DNA from 3 places in the Exiguobacterium sp. Leaf187 genome. Region 3 is predicted to be linked to each of the others. Evidence: predicted binding sites of a transcription regulator. Region 3 holds the regulator's gene; each other region holds the start of a gene.
The links. Region 3 encodes LexA, which represses DNA repair genes until DNA is damaged. Its sites were predicted from a motif close to CGAACATATGTTCG; they were not measured.

Region 1 (3,181 bases), 1.4 Mb from region 3:
AGTCACGGATGATTTCAATCCGTTCCAGCGTCTTGATCTCCGAGTGCATGTAGTTGACCTTGACGCCATTCTCTTTCAAGTAATCGGTCAAATCTTCTGCCATCTTCTTCGTCAGTGTCGTCACGAGAACACGTTCGTTCTTCGCGACCCGGTCACGGATGTTATCCATCAAGTAATCGATTTGTCCTGTGATCGGATGAATCTCGATCGTTGGATCAACGAGACCGGTCGGACGGATGATTTGCTCGACCATCTCTTTCGAATGTTCGAGTTCATATGGTCCTGGTGTCGCCGAGATATAGATCGCCTGACTGACTTTTTCCTCGAACTCCTCGAATCGTAACGGACGGTTGTCTTTTGCCGACGGAAGACGGAAGCCGTGATCGACGAGGACTTGTTTCCGCGCCTGGTCCCCGTTATACATCCCGCGAATTTGCGGCAGCGTGACGTGTGACTCATCGGCAACGAGTAAGAAGTCTTTCGGGAAGTAATCGAGCAACGTATACGGTGTTGCCCCTTCCGGCATCAAGTTCAAGTGACGCGAGTAGTTCTCGATTCCGGAGCAATAGCCCATCTCACGCATCATCTCAAGGTCGTAGTTCGTCCGTTGTTCGAGCCGTTGCGCTTCGAGCAACTGATTGTCTTCGCGCAACTTCGCAAGCTGGACCTCTAGTTCCTTCTCGATGTTCGCGATCGCCTTCTGCAGACGGGTATCCCCCGTCACGAAGTGGGACGCCGGGAAGATCGAGATGTGCTCACGGTCCGCGACGATCTCACCTGTCAGCGGATCCATATCACGAATCCGTTCGATCTCGTCACCGAAGAACTCGACCCGGACACACTGTTCATCGCGTGACGCCGGGAAGATTTCGACGACGTCTCCGCGGACGCGGAACCGTCCGCGCTGGAAGTCGATGTCGTTACGCTCATACTGGATGTCGATTAGACGACGGAGCATCTCGTTTCGCCCCATCTCATTGCCGACACGCAGTGACAAGACGTGGTTGTTGTACTCTTCCGGGTTACCGAGACCATAGATACACGAGACAGAAGCAACGATCAAGACGTCCTCCCGTTCGAACAGGGCGGACGTCGCCGAGTGACGTAGTTTATCAATCTCATCGTTGATCGAAGAGTCCTTCTCAATGAACGTATCCGTCGACGGTACATACGCTTCCGGTTGATAATAATCATAAAAACTAACGAAGTATTCGACCGCATTGTTCGGGAAGAATTCCTTGAACTCCGAGTAGAGTTGTCCCGCTAGTGTTTTGTTGTGGGCAAGGACGAGTGTCGGTTTCTTGATTTCCTTGATGACGTTCGAGACCGTGAACGTCTTCCCGGTACCGGTCGCCCCAAGCAACGTCTGATGTCGTTCGCCTTGTTTTAGCCCAGTCACCAATTTTTCGATTGCCGTCGGCTGATCACCGCCTGGCTCAAATGGTGAAACGAGTTCAAAATCCATCGTTTGCTTCCCCCTCATCACGTAAAAAATCTATTTTTATTGTACCACTTTACGAACAAACATTCGATTATGAAGTGCTCCTTTTAGGAAGTTACCCTTTTTTTCGAAAATGCAAAAGTTTCTTTTTGCTTCGAGTGTTGACCCTCGATTTTTCTGCCGACAAAAAAATCCCTGTCACGGCTGTTCCGTGACAGGGATGTACTCGTTAATGCAAGGATCGCACTTTAGTGCGACCATGGACCGGCTCGTTGACGAACAGAATACCAAGTTCATGATGATCTTGTTCGTAGAAGGCACGTTGCGCAAACCGGATGTCGCCGTTATGGTTCATGACTTCAAGACGTAGATACGGTTTGTGTTTTTGGATGGCTTCGTAGAACGATGCTTCCGAATCGACCTTCTCACCATTGACCTTATAAATCGCTTCGCCCGGAATCAAGCCCATCTCGGCAGCTGGTTTATCAGGTAGCGTTCCAAGAATGACGGCACCACGCGTTCCATTGAGGAACAATGGTGTCTGTGCTCGGTTCAAGCGTTTGACCCGCTGATGCAATAGGATATGCAGAACGAGCAACAAAACGATCCCGTACAGCCATTCAGCTTTTCCGGTGACGTATGCAAGAACCGTCAATAGAATCGCGACGAGACTCGTGATCAAACGTCCTTGAACGAGCGGACGCATCAATTCTTTCGGCAACTTACCCGTAAAGAGAAAGCTGAAGCCGATCGGTAACCAAAGCACGATCGGAACGAGCTCTGGGAAGCTGTAACGTGGCCACCAAGCTTCAAGCACGTCGCCCGGAACAAAGACGAGCAAGGGCAATAGCCAAAGTTTATTCGCTGACAGCCCACCGATGAAGCGACCACGCTTCGAGACGACGAGTGACGGTGACAGGCGTCGTTGCCCGCGCCACCAGACGAGTAGACATTCCGCGACGAGCGTTAAGGTCGCAAGCAATAAAATCATTTTCGGCTCGACCTGACGAACCGGATCAAGACGTGCATCCATTAGGAACCAGCCGGCAAGTCCAAGCAAGACGATCGGCCAGAGAGGCAAGTTCAAACGCACGACGCCAATCAACAGTAAAACGCTCGAGAGTCCGAGTAACAACAGAGCGTATTGCGGCGTCAGTGTCAATCCGAACCAGCCGCTGACGACGGATAAGACGAGACCAATTAGTAACCCAGGTAAAAGTGTTTCGAGGACATCGCTTCGTTTACCGTGTGTCCGGGAGCGAAATAGTCCACGTTCCCGTTTAACACGCCGGATGCCGATGACCCAACTGACAAGGAGTGCTAACCACAAGGTCGGACTGGCGATGAGACTAATCGCGGTCCAACCAATTTCATCGAGTAATTCCACGCGCATTCAGACCTCTTTCCATTCCTTATTATTGAGCAGCGACCTCGAGTGCTTTTTTCCGCTGGACGTCATTCTTATCGTCCTCGAGTTTCTTCAGGAGACGCGTCTCCATCTCACCCGCTGTCTGCTGATCGATTTTTCCAGTGACATCAAGCTTCGCATCCTTTTGCAAGGCTTCGACGGCTTGCTTCATCGTGTCACCGAAATACCCATTTTGTCCTTTTGGCTCGAAACCGATTGCTTCGAGAACGAGGTGAGCATTTTCGACTGATTTTCCATAATCGCCGACTGTGAGTGACTTTTGATCAGTCAGGATCTTCGTGACGTTGAAGTACGCCGGTTGCTTGACTTCA
Region 2 (3,181 bases), on a different contig from region 3:
AATGCAACACTCGTTGTCACGTATGCCAATCAAGTCTTACTAATTGATCCGTTCCTCGGCGAAAAAGGCAGCTTGCCTCCCTTCGGTCAAACACCGAATGCCGTCGCCAATCCACTCGTCGACTTACCGGTCGATGTCAAGACACTGCTCGATCCTGACGCGATCTTCGTCACGCATCTGCATGCCGATCATTTCGACGATGCTGCAAAACAACTTCTACCCAAGCATTTGCCACTCTATGCGCAGCAAGAAGAAGACGCGCAGCAAATCCGAGAAGCCGGCTTCACGAACGTCTCTTCCTTCGATTCCGGTGTAACGATCGGTGATATCCAGGTCCATCGAACAGGTGGACAGCATGGTGTCGGTGAAATCGGCGAACGGATGGGACGTGTGTCTGGGCTCGTCCTCACCCATCCGGACGAACCGACACTTTATATCGCAGGTGATACGATCTGGTGTGACGAGGTCGCGCATGCAATCGAACAACATACGCCCGATATCATCGTCGTCAACAGTGGCGCCGCCCAGTTCTTGACCGGAGAGCCGATCACGATGTCACAGCGTGATCTCCTTGCCGTACACGAAGCGGCGGCGGAAGCGACGATCATCGTCTCGCACCTCGAGTCCGTCAACCACTGTCTCTTGCGACGTGATATGATTGCTGACTTTTTAGCCGCCTTCCACCTTTCTGCCCATTTCCTGATTCCAGAGGATGGCGAAACGATGTCATTTTAAGAACAGTAACCTTCATTAAAAAGAAGTCCTGCTTTTCGAGTAACAATCGAAAGCAGGACTTCTTTTTGTTATGGGATGACAAGACCTAACAAGCGAGCAAAGGCGACTGCTTGCTCTTCCGTAATGACAGCGCCTGGTAAAAATCGCGGATCGATCGTAATACCAGAGAGTTCCGTCTGCCGGAGGTCGAGACCTTTTAACGGTGTTTCAATCCATTGGCTATCTGTAAGCCGGACCGCTTCGAGTTTCCAATGGGTCGGCTTCACTTCGAAGAACTGTGCTTCTTTCATCGTCGTTTCGCTCCAGTGTTGATGACGGACCGTACTGCGAATGAACTGTGCGTAATCCGCAAGCCCTTCCTGAATCGTTAAATGGTCAAGCGTACAATCTTCAAACTGGATGCCCGTCATCCGGCATCCGACGAAGGACACACGGTGAAAACGAGTTTCTTGGAAGTGACATCCCGTTAAGTCGCATTGCTCAAAACGAATATCTTCGAACGAACCACGGTCAAAGGTCAGATTCGCGAACGAGACATTTTGAAAACACACTTGATAGGCATCGATGCGTTCTGTCAGTTCACTCGGCATCGACTCTTTCTCATAACGCGCTCCTTTTAGATACGGGTCATCGATTTCGACTTGATCGAACGTCTCTGGCTGAAGCGTCTTCGGTAATTCTGGTAATCGGATAACGGTCTCTTTCAATGAAGGTTCCCCCTTTTTTCTCTCCCTTAGTGTACCAAACTCCTTTTATATGAGGAGAAATCGTTCGAATTCCCCTTTTTTCAACAGTTTTTATTTTGAGACACTTTGAGACCATGCTATAGTCAAGGAAAATCAAAATAAGAACATACGTTCTTTTATGTAAAGGAGTGATTCAGATGTTTCCTTCCGTCGTTTTACCACAAGATAAACGTATTTTTTGCGTCGACAGTGTGTCCTTCTACGCCAGCTGTGAATGCCAGTATCGCAATCTTCCTCCCTTGACGACACGCCTGGCGGTCGTCTCCGATTTAAAACGAAGCGGATCCGTCATTCTCGCTGCCACCCCTGCCTTAAAAGCACTAGGAATCAAGACAGCCGGTCGACTGTACGAAATCGAGCAATTGCCATACGCTGTTCGTCGTACGATTCAACTCGTCGAACCACGTATGCTCGCTTATATGAAGACGTCGATTCGTGTCCTGGATGTCCTGCACCAATTCGCCCCACCTGAAGCCATCCGCGTCTATTCGATTGATGAAAGTTTCATTGACATGACCGGAACCGATCGCCTATTTGGTTCCGACCTGCAAGCTGCCCTCAAAATTAAAGAAGCAATCCTGAAACAGACCGGCATCCACGTCCGGATCGGGATTGGTCCAAATAACGTCATCGCGAAACTGACGCTTGATTTAATCGGGAAAAAAGAAGGCATCGCGCGATGTGGATATGCTGATGTCGCACGACGTCTTCATGACTTTCCGATTCGGAAGATGTGGGGAGTCGGACACCGCATGGAACAACATCTGCAGATGATGGGGATTGAAACAATCGGTGACCTTGCCATGCGCCCTGTCGAAGAGTTACACGAACGCTTCGGTGTCATCGGTGCCGAACTGTGGCATCACGCTTGGGGACTCGACGCGTCACCGACACTGCTCCCCCCGCGTCATCTGTTCGAGAAAGCTCCTCAACGGACGATTGGACACGGTGTGACCTTAATGCAGGACTATTATCAGTTCGAACGCATCCGGAATGTGCTCAATGAACTGGTGCAGGATGTCGCCGCACGTTGCCGCTTTTCGAATCAAGTCGGCTGGACCGTTCACATCGGTGTCCGTTATTCTCGAAACGTCGTCCGAAGTGGCTTCTCCCGTCAAGTGCGGTTGCCTTACCCGACATCCGATGAACGCATCATTCTGCGTCACGTCTTACAATTGTTCGAACCGAATTGGCTCGATGGGGAACCTGTTCGATTTTTATCCGTTGCAGTGGGGCATTTGACTGCCGATCAAGGCACCTTACAGTTGTCTTTGTTCGAGGATAATGCGCGGCTCTGGAAACGGCGACGGTTATTAAAAGCAATGGATGTCGTTAACCTCCGCTACGGAAAAGGAACGATTCGCCTCGCTGTCTCGTTTCTTGATACGAGTGTCGCCAAACGTCGCCTTCGTTTTGTCGGCGGTCATCCGGGAGGTGATCTTCATGACAGCGTATCGTGATCGGGGAAATTTAAAATGGATTCCTTTTCTCATGCCGGAACATTTGCAATTGCTGCGGGAATACTATGTCCAGATGCATCAGCTCGACTTGCCTGAAATTGATGAACAGTTGCAAGAATCATGGCACTTTCTGCTTCAAGAAGCTTTAATAGAAGGAAACGAACTTGAAATCACGTATTATAAGGAAAGTAGCTACGTGACGGTCGTCGGTTTCGTCGAACGATTAGAACCCGAACGTTC
Region 3 (3,181 bases):
GCTCCACCGATGATCGGACCGACGACAGGAATCCATGAATAGCCCCAGTCAGATGAACCTTTATTCGGAATCGGTAGGATAGCGTGCGCGATACGCGGTCCAAGGTCACGAGCCGGGTTGATGGCATACCCTGTTGTACCACCGAGCGAGAGACCGATGACGACGACGAGTAAACCGACGATGAGTGGTTTTAAGCCATCTCCGAACGTTGTTAAACCAAGTGCCAAGATACCGAAGACGAGAACAAATGTCCCGATGATCTCAGAAATCAAGTTCGACGGCGTATGACGAATCGCTGGACCTGTTGCGAACACACCGAGTTTTGCAGCTTGATCATCAGTCGCTTCAAAATGTTTCATGTAATGAAGCCAAACGAGAATGGCGCCGATGAAAGCTCCGACAAGTTGTCCGGCAATGTAGATCGGAACGTCTGCCCACGGTAGGTCAGAGTTCAAAGCAAGTGCGATCGTCAATGCGGGGTTCAAGTGTGCTCCACTTTCAGCAGCGACGAATGCTGCTGTCATGACGGCAAGACCCCAAGCGAACGTGATGACGATCCATCCGCTGTTTTCCGATTTCGTCTTTTTCAAGACGACACCGGCGACGACTCCATCCCCGAGCAGGATGAGGATCATCGTACCGATCATTTCCAATACAAAGTTATTCATGCAAAAACCCTCCCTTTGGATTAAAGCAGATAATGGCCTTTCTACTTTAAATTACTCCGAATTGAGAACGTTTTCAATACATATAATTGAAATATAGGAATGGAAATTTTTTATTTTGATGTTTAAAGATACGAAAAAGTGGATAAGAAAACACCTCATTCTGCTTGCAAGCAAGCAAAAGAGGTGTTACCGACGACGTTTTTTTCTTTTTTTAGGTCGAAACCAACTGCTGGAATAATCTAGTAGGATATGAATCGTACTTGCCACCATGATACCGACGACGAATGCAGGCAAGGAAGCGAACCACGAATCAATCGTAGCAGAATCAAGAACCTGAAAATATAGACTTATAAATAGTAGCGGAATCAGAATCGCAGCACTATAAAGAAGCCGAATGATGTCTCCGATGATCAGTCCATGCGACCAGATCGATCGGTGAGGCATGATCTTGACATACGGCATCCAAAGAACTCGAAATGGTCCAAAGCGATAATACGGTTCTGACTTTAAATCGAGGTCGGGTGACAACCAAAGGGTACCGACAGCGATACCGATGGCAGTCGGTAACCAATCGGTTTGTTGCGTTGCGACCGAATACGCAACGTAACCCGTCAGTGCGACGGTATTGACGGTATCATGTACATTTCCTGATGGCATGAAAAAAGACCAGTCGTAACTGGTCCCTCCGTCAATGAATCGTCCGATACACGCCGATTACCTTACCAAGAATGGAGACATTATCGAAATACATCGGATCCATCGAGTCATTTTCTGGTTGTAGACGTACCTGTTGATCTTCTAAGAAGAACCGTTTCACCGTCGCTTCGCTATCTTCGGTCATAGCTACGACGATTTCTCCGTTTTCTGCTGTGTTTTGTTGGCGCACGATGACACGATCGCCGTCAAGAATACCTGCGTTAATCATCGATTCACCATCGATCGTCAACATGAAGACCGTCTCGTTCCCTACATAATGTGCAGGGAGTGGGAACTGTTCTTCGATGTTTTCAATCGCTGTAATCGGAAGACCTGCTGTGACTTTCCCGATGACGGGAACATGGACGATGGCTTCCGTGATTTCTTCAGGCTTATCAAGCAATATCTCAATCGCACGTGGTTTCGTCGGGTCACGGCGAATCATTCCCCGTTTCTCGAGTCGATCCAAATGACCGTGTACCGTCGAGCTAGACGCGAGTCCGACTGCTTCTCCGATTTCACGAACTGATGGTGGATACCCCTTCAGTTTCACTTCAGAGACGATGTAGTCGAGAATCTCTTGTTGGCGCTTAGACATTTTCCGCATACGAATTGCCACCTCTTTCTGGATTGAAGTTTGAAATGTAAGAATATATGTTTCTAGATTCACTATAACATAGAACAAATGAGCGTACAAACAATTGTTCGACATTTTGTGTTGACCGAACACGGGTTCTGTGTTTATTATGAGTTATGCGAACAATTGTTCCGCGAACGTTTATTCTAACTCATTCATTTCATATTTGGAGGGATTCATGATGATTCATACGATTCGTACTCATGCTTTTTCAATTCTCTTCTATGCATTAAGTATTGCCTTCGTGATCTTTTTACTCACACCGCGCCCGGATGAAAAAGTGGCGCAACTAATGACTGCTTCCGTTACGGTCGATGAGAACGCTACAGTTGAACAAATCGCTGAAGTCTACAATGACGGTTCGATGTCAGATGAAGAATACGTCAACTGGTTGATTAAAAATAATGATGTCGAGACAAAACACGTCATCTCAAAAAGCAAAATCGTTGTACCAATCGCACAACAATGACAAAATGGAAAAGTTGTGAAAGAACGAACAGGGATGTGAGGTACGATGAAGGTCGTGATTTATTGTCGGGTGTCGACCGAAAAAGAAGCACAAGATAGTTCGATTGAACGCCAACGGATGGAACTTTCGAAGGTCGCGTCTCAAAAGGGTTTTGATGTCGTGGATGTCGTCTCTGAAAAAGAGAGTGGATATGACGTCGATCGGGAAGGGATGCTGACGGTTCTTGATCATGTGACACGTGATGCGGTAGATGCGGTCCTCGTAACGGATGACACACGGATTGGTCGAGGGAATGCGAAAATCGCTATTTTGCACACGTTTAAGAAGCACGGTGTTCGGTTGATGACACTTGATTCCGATGGAGAATACCAACTTGCTGATGCAGAAGCGATGGTCCTTGAGATCGTCTCACTCGTGGAAGAATATCAACGTAAACTGCATAATGCAAAAATCGCGCGCGGCATGCGGCGAGCGGTCGAACAAGGCTTTCGCCCGGAACGAAATCTGAATCGCCAAGGAGAGAACGCCGGGCGTAGCCGAAAGGACGTACCGATCGAAGAAATCGTACGTCTCCGTGAACTCGGACTGACGTTTTCAGATATCGCCATTACGCTTCGCGGGATGGGACATGATATTTCAAAGGCAACGGTCAATCGTCGATACCTTGAATACCGCGAATTGACGCCTAGCCCGGAATGAGAAGCAAGTAAC

Region 1: uvrB (excinuclease ABC subunit UvrB) is a predicted target of LexA. The motif match lies at 1,518-1,531, and genes of this name have one in related genera.
Region 2: ASF99_RS16815 (Y-family DNA polymerase) is a predicted target of LexA. The motif match lies at 1,583-1,596, and genes of this name have one in related genera.

The regions. Positions count from the first base shown of each region.
Region 1 is NZ_LMPR01000009.1:1,510,441-1,513,621, forward strand. Features, by position in the region: gene uvrB (excinuclease ABC subunit UvrB) at 1-1,465, opposite strand, end outside; gene ASF99_RS12090 (PDZ domain-containing protein) at 1,671-2,834, opposite strand; gene ASF99_RS12095 (S41 family peptidase) at 2,857-3,181, opposite strand, start outside.
Region 2 is NZ_LMPR01000014.1:80,815-83,995, reverse strand. Features, by position in the region: gene ASF99_RS16825 (MBL fold metallo-hydrolase) at 1-735, shown strand, start outside; gene ASF99_RS16820 (pentapeptide repeat-containing protein) at 804-1,442, opposite strand; gene ASF99_RS16815 (Y-family DNA polymerase) at 1,619-2,941, shown strand; gene ASF99_RS16810 (YolD-like family protein) at 2,925-3,181, shown strand, end outside.
Region 3 is NZ_LMPR01000009.1:112,992-116,172, forward strand. Features, by position in the region: gene ASF99_RS04490 (MIP/aquaporin family protein) at 1-668, opposite strand, end outside; gene ASF99_RS04495 (metal-binding protein) at 855-1,325, opposite strand; gene lexA (transcriptional repressor LexA) at 1,357-1,971, opposite strand; gene yneA (cell division suppressor protein YneA) at 2,183-2,470, shown strand; gene ASF99_RS04510 (YneB family resolvase-like protein) at 2,516-3,169, shown strand.